DNA from 2 places in the Acidovorax sp. LjRoot129 genome. Region 2 is predicted to be linked to the other one. Evidence: predicted binding sites of a transcription regulator. Region 2 holds the regulator's gene; the other holds the start of a gene.
The links. Region 2 encodes FNR, which switches genes on or off when oxygen is low (the NO sensors DNR and NnrR bind a similar motif). Its sites were predicted from a motif close to TTGATNNNNATCAA; they were not measured.
Positions count from the first base shown of each region.

Region 1: the regulator FNR is predicted to act here: its motif matches at 1,487-1,500, upstream of cyoA (ubiquinol oxidase subunit II).

Region 1 is NZ_CAXUSE020000001.1:1,753,263-1,756,674, forward strand. Features, by position in the region: gene cyoB (cytochrome o ubiquinol oxidase subunit I) at 1-266, opposite strand, end outside; gene cyoA (ubiquinol oxidase subunit II) at 334-1,392, opposite strand; gene ACSQ3Q_RS08000 (MFS transporter) at 1,645-2,985, shown strand; gene tolA (cell envelope integrity protein TolA) at 3,279-3,412, opposite strand, start outside.
Region 2 is NZ_CAXUSE020000001.1:1,966,193-1,969,604, forward strand. Features, by position in the region: gene ccoG (cytochrome c oxidase accessory protein CcoG) at 1-479, shown strand, start outside; gene ACSQ3Q_RS09010 (FixH family protein) at 553-855, shown strand; gene ACSQ3Q_RS09015 (hypothetical protein) at 930-1,220, shown strand; gene fnr (fumarate/nitrate reduction transcriptional regulator Fnr) at 1,242-1,964, opposite strand; gene hemN (oxygen-independent coproporphyrinogen III oxidase) at 2,152-3,412, shown strand, end outside.

The sequences.
Region 1 (3,412 bases), 210 kb from region 2:
ACGGCGTCGGCAAAGCCGCGCAGCAGCATGATGAGGCCGAGGATCATGTACATGATCCCGATCCGCTTGTGGTCGATGCTGCAGATCCAGTCGCGCCAGAGCGGGCCCCACAGGCGGAACTTGGTGACGCCAGCCAGCACCACGAGGCCGCCCAGCACGGTGGCGATGAAGGTCCACAGCACGATGGGCTCGTGTGCCATGGGGATCGAGTCCCAGGTGATTCGGCCCAGGGCCCAGTGGGTGTCAGTAACGGTGACGGAGGACATATCGGGTCTCTTTTGGAGGTTGCCAGCAGCGCCAGAGGCGGCTGCCGGCTCGGCAATCAAGGACGGGTCATTGGGCGGCAGTGGCCGCGCGGGGGGCGTGGCGGGCTTCCAGGGTGGCGACCACCTGGGCGGCGTTTTGCGAGGTGCAGACGTCCTGCGGCAGGTTCAGCCCCATGGCACGCACATAAGCGTCGCCACCGTTCTCGTCGATGGCCATCATGTGGTGCATGCACATCTTGCCGTCCTCGACGCAGCGGTTGAGCACCTTGTCGTACAGACCGTCTTCCACGCTGGCAAAGCGCTGCACCGGGTCCCGTTCGCTCGGCTTGGCCAGGTCCATGTAGGCCTTGCGCGTCAGCGGCTTGCCTTCGGATTTGTTTTTGGCCACCCAGGCTTCAAAGTCGCCCTGGCTCAGGCCATGGAACTTGAAGGTCATGCCCGAGAAGCCCGCGCCGCTGTAGTGCGTGGCCAGGCCGGAGAACACGCCGGGCTTGTTGATCACGGCATTGAGCTCCGTCTGCATGCCCGGCATCGCGTAGATCATGCCGGCCAGGTCGGGCACGTAAAACGCGTTCATTGTGGAGGTGGCCGTGAGCTTGAAAAGGATAGGGCGGTCCACCGGCGCCGCCAGTTCGTTCACCGTGGCAATGCCCAGCTCGGGGTAGAAGAACAGCCACTTCCAGTCCATGGCCACCACCTGCACTTCCAATGGCGTCGACTGGGCGTCGAGTGGCTTGGCTGCAGAGATGCGGTCGAGCGGGCGGTAGGGGTCGAGCTTGTGGGTGCCGATCCAGGTCAATGCCCCCAGGGCGATGATGATCATCAGCGGCACGGTCCAGATCACCAGCTCCAGCGTGGTGGAGTGGTGCCAGTCCGGGTCATAGTCGGCCTCGGTATTGGCCGCGTTGTTGTGCCGGTACTTCCAGGCAAACCACAGGGTGAGGGCGATCACCGGCACGATGATGATCAGCATGAGCAGCGTGGCCTGGATGACCATGTTGCCCTGCTGCGCAGCGACGTCGCCCGCCGGGTTGAGGACGACCGCCTTGCTGCAGCCAGCCAGGGCGCCCAGGGCCGGGACAGCGGCCAGCCAGGCGAAGGCACGGGGTAGAGAGGTGTGGGGCATGGTAGGGCGCAATCGGTGCGTTTTTTAGGGGTAAACGCGGATAACGGAATAGCGCTGAATGTAATAGCCCTAGCTTTTTTGTACATTGGACATTTTGTCCAAGGTCAAACCGTGGCAAGTTGGCGGGGGGCCAGCGGTGTGCCATTTCGTCCCATGTCCCGCAGCCGCCAAGGTGAAACCGCACTTGTTTGCAATCGAAGTTGCGTGTAGAACGAAAATATCCACTTCCAACCACGACAAGGAACCCTGTTCATGAGCAGCCCCGCCTCTGCCACCTACCCCGCGGCCGGCTTTGAAGAAAACGCCGCGTCCCTCTCCCGGGCGGATACGCATGAAGACGTGACCCCCAGCGAAATTGCCGTGGGCGTGATCATCGGGCGCTCGTCCGAGTACTTTGACTTCTTCGTTTTCGGGATCGCCTGCGTTCTCGTCTTCCCCTCGTTTCTGTTCCCCTTCCTCTCCCGCCTGGATGGCACGCTGATGGCCTTCGCGCTGCTGGCGGTCGCCTTCGTGGTCCGGCCCATTGGCACCGCCATCTCCATGGCCATCCAGCGGCGATGGGGGCGGGGCACCAAGTTGACCATCGCGCTGTTCCTGCTGGGCGTGTGCACGGTGGGCATGGCGTTCCTGCCGGGCTACAAGGATGTGGGCATGGTCGCGATCGTGGCCCTGCTCATCCTGCGCATCGGCCAGGGTTTGGCGCTGGGGGGGTCGTGGGATGGCCTGCCATCGCTGCTGGCCATGTCGGCCCCCCGGGAGCGCCGCGGCTGGTTCGCCATGATCGGCCAGCTGGGCGCGCCCGTAGGCTTTGTGATGGCCGCCGGACTGTTCGCCTATCTGTACAGCAGCCTCAGCCTGCAAGAGTTTTTGGCGTGGGGCTGGCGCTACCCGTTCTTTGTGGCCTTTGCCGTGAACGTGGTGGCGCTGTTCGCCCGACTGCGCCTGGTGGTGGGCCAGTCGTATACCGAACTGCTGCAAGAGCGTGAACTGCAGCCCGTGCCCGTGAGCCGCGTGGTGCGCGACGAAGGCAGCAACGTGCTGCTCGGCGCTTTTGCGGCGCTGGCAAGCTTTGCGTTGTTCCATCTGGTGACGGTGTTTCCGCTGTCGTGGATCACGCTGTATTCCGAGCAGCCCGTAACGCAGATCCTGGGTGTGCAGATCGTGGGAGCGTTCCTGGCGGCTGGCGCCATCATGGTGTCGGGCTGGCTGTCGGACCACCTGGGCCGCCGCAAGCTGCTGGGCGGCATGGCCGTGCTGATTGGTGTCTTCAGCTTCATGGCGCCGGTGCTGCTCAACTCCGGTGAGGTGGGCAGCACCATGTTCCTGCTGCTGGGTTTTGTGCTGCTGGGCCTGTCGTACGGCCAGGCTTCGGGCACGGTCACGGCCAACTTCTCGCCCCAGTACCGCTATACCGGCGCCGCGCTCTCGGCCGATCTGGCGTGGATCATTGGCGCCGCGTTTGCGCCGCTGGTGGCGTTGTACCTGTCGTCCCGGTTTGGGCTGCTGGCGGTGACGGTGTACCTGCTGTCGGGTGTGGCCTGCACGCTGGGCGCGCTGAATCTGAACCGGCGCATGGAGCGTCGCGACCGGTAACGGGCTCGTGTCGGGACTGACTTGGTAGTTTGCTATTGAAAATATAGCTACCAGCGCTTATCCATCAAGCGCTGACGGCCAAAAAGGGCTTATATCAATAGTGCCGCGGCTCTACTTGGGGCTGCGGTGACCCGCTCGGGCTGGGCCTGTCGAGGCCAGGGCAGTCTTTTGCGGGCAGCCTCTCGGTCTTCGACAAGCGCAAGGCGAGCGGCCGGTCCGAGGCAAAAACTCAGTCAAGCACAGAAGTAAAAAAGCGCCCGGTTCAACCGGGCGCTTTTCTTTTTGGGGGAGGCTCAGTCCTGTGGCCTGAAGCCAATGGTCAGCGAGGGCGGCACGCGCCCATCCACATCGCGCGGCAGGGTCTCCGTCTTGTCCAGGGCCCGCAAAACCGCGTCGTCCCAGGCCTTGTTGCCGCTCGACTGCACCA
Region 2 (3,412 bases):
TCATCCGCTTCTCCACCCAGAACGGGGTAGAGAAGCGCTGGAGCCCTTCGCAGATGCTGAGACGCGTGCTGCGGCCGCGGGTGCTGATCTATGCGGCGGTGCTGGTCGCCCTGTGCGTTGCGATGCTGGCCAGCCTGGTCACGCGCACGCCACTAAAGGTGGATGTGGTGCGCGACCGTGCTGCGCTCTCGCGCATCGTGGCTGGCGGAAAGCTGGAGAACATCTACCGCCTGCAGATCATGAACGCCACCGAAGGGCCGCAGCGTTATCGCATCGCCGCGCGCGGGCTGCAGGGGATTGAGGTGGCTTCGGAAGCCGAGGTGGAGATCGGCGCCGCGGAGTCCCGTTGGGTGGCAGTGCGGCTGCAGATACCGTACGGCTCGGCCGCTTCGGGCTCGCATCCTGTGCAGTTTGACGTGCAGGCTGTGGGCGCGGCAGCCCAAGTCACGGAGAAGTCGGTTTTTCTGGTGCCGCGCTAGCGCGCACCGCAGGCGCACCCGGCTCAAGCATCACCTGGTGCCTACGAGTGAACAGATATTGAGGAGTGTTGATATGCCATCCAATCCCGCCATCGGGCCCGCAAGCGCCACAAGTCCTGCCACAGGTAGGGCTCCCGCCCCGTGGTGGAAGTTCGGCCATGTCTGGCTCGTCATTGCCGGCCCCGCCATCGTGATCGTCGCTGGCTTTGTAACGCTGTGGCTGGCCGTCTCCCGGCCGGACCCCGTGGTGGCCGAGGACTATTACCGCCAGGGCATCGAGATCAACAAGACGCTGGCCAACCCCGAAAAAAGCCTGGCACCAGCGATCAAGGGCCGCAACCATGCAGCCACCCCGGTGCAGGACCAGCCACGATAAAAACCGGTGGAGAGCAGGCTGAACGCTGGGTGCAGCCAGCTTGCTACACCGCCGATGACAAGGAGATAAGACCGATGTGGACGCAACGCTTGATGTGGATTGCCTGGCCCGCTTTTTTGACGGCGGGGGTCCTTGAGATGCTGGTGTTTGCCATGGTGGATCCGCAGGATCTGCACTGGTTTGGGCAACCACTGGCTTTGTCGCGGCAGGGTGTCTATACCCTGGCGTTTTTCGCTTTCTGGGCCATCACTATGGCTTCGAGCGCCCTCACCACGCTGCTGGCAATGTCACCGTTCGAGCTCAACCGCTGCCCGGTTTCGCCGGATGCGCGGCCGCAGGACTGCCGCAAGAATTCCTGCTCTTGAAGCCCTGGCCCGCAACGCTGCTCAGTGGCAGGCCGGCTGGCTGTTGACGATGCGCTTGAGTGCCTCGGTTTCCAGGATGCGCACATGGCGCTGCTTGACTTCTACGATGCCGTCTTCGGCAAACTTGGAAAACGCCCGGCTCACCGTTTCAAGCTTGAGGCCCAGGTAGCTGCCGATCTCTTCGCGTGTCATGCGCAGCACGAGCTCCGACTGGGAAAAACCGCGGGCGTGGAGGCGCTGCACCAGGTTCAACAGGAACGCTGCGAGGCGCTCCTCGGCCCGCATGCTGCCCAGCAGCAGCATCACGCCGTGCTCCCGCACGATCTCGCGGCTCATGATCTTGTGCACATGGTGCTGCAGGGCCGTGACCTCGCGCGACAGCTCTTCGATGCGGTCAAAGGGCATGACACAGACTTCAGCGTCTTCGAGTGCGATGGCATCGCAGGTGTGCACGTCATTCACGATGCCGTCAAGGCCGATGATCTCGCCGGCCATCTGAAAGCCGGTGACCTGGTCACGCCCGTCTTCGGTCGCCACGCTGGTCTTGAAAAAGCCGGTGCGGATAGCGTAGAGCGAGGTGAATGTCTCGCCACTGCGGAACAGCGTGCCGCCGCGTTTGACCTTGCGGCGCACGGCCACGATATCGTCGATGCGCTGAAGCTGGTCGTCGCTCAGCCCCACCGGCATGCACAGTTCTCGAAGGTTGCAATTGGAGCAGGCGACTTTGATGGTGAGGGGAGTCATGGGGCGTGAGCTGGTAGGTTTTCGAGCATTCGCGCCCGACAGTCGGAGCGAAAGGGCTCCGCATTGCGGAGTGGCGAATGATGTGAATCAAATTGTCGCCCTTCGGTCCGCGCCATCGCTTGATGTAGATCAAGGACGGTAGGGGTAGCCTACGGCACAGTGAGCATGCCCGCAAGGATATTCGCCCATGACCGCTGCTTCCCCTGAACTCCTGAGCCGTTTCGACGTGCCGGGGCCCCGTTACACCTCCTACCCGACAGCTGACCGATTCGTCGAGGCTTTTGGCGACGAGGACTATGCCCTCGCGCTGCAACACCGCCAGATGGGTTCTCCTGCCAAGGCGTTGCCGCTGTCGCTGTACGTCCATATCCCGTTTTGCGAGTCGCTGTGCTACTACTGCGCCTGCAACAAAATCATCACCAAACACCACGAGCGCGCAGAGGTCTATCTGCGCTACCTCCAGCGTGAGGTCGACCTGCACACCGCGCATTGCGGAAAGGGGCAGGTCGTCAGTCAGCTTCACCTTGGCGGGGGCACGCCCACCTTCCTGTCGGATGAGGGCCTGCGCGAGCTGATGGCCATGCTCAAGCGCAGTTTCACGCTCGCCCCGGGGGGCGAGTATTCCATCGAGGTGGACCCCCGCACCGTGGATGCCGATCGCCTGGCCGTACTGGCCGAGCTGGGCTTCAACCGCTTGAGTTTTGGTGTGCAGGACTTCGACCCGGAAGTGCAAAAGGCCGTGCACCGCGTCCAGCCCGCCGAGCAGGTGTTCGCGCTGGTGGCGTCTGCGCGCGCGCTCGGGTTTGAGTCGATCAATGTCGATCTCATCTATGGACTGCCGCGCCAGACCCCTGAGTCGTTCGACCGCACCTTGGCCCAGGTGACACAGTTACGGCCCGACCGCATTGCGCTGTATGCGTACGCCCATCTGCCCGAGAGATTCAAACCACAGCGCCGCATTGTCCCGGCCGAGCTGCCCACGGGCGCGGGCAAGGTGTCGATGCTGTCGCGCTCGCTGGAGGCCTTCATGGCAGCAGGCTATGTGTACGTGGGGATGGACCACTTTGCCTTGCCCGATGACGCGCTGGCGGTGGCCAAGCGCCAGGGCCGGCTGCACCGCAACTTTCAGGGCTACAGCACCCAGCCAGACTGCGACCTGATCGGCCTGGGGGTCTCCGCGATTGGAAGGGTAGGGGCCACGTACAGCCAGAACGCGAAGACACTGGATGAATACTATGACCTCCTGAATCAAGGGCGCCTGCCCGTGGTGCGGGGACTTGCGCTGACGCGCGACGACCTGGTGCGGCGCGCCGTCATCATGGCGCTGATGTGCCAGGGCGAGCTGATCTTCGAATCACTGGAACAAGCGTGGCTGATCGACTTCAAGCGCTATTTCGCAGCGGAAATCGAGCAACTGGCCGACTTGGCGGAGGAAGGTTTGGTAGAGA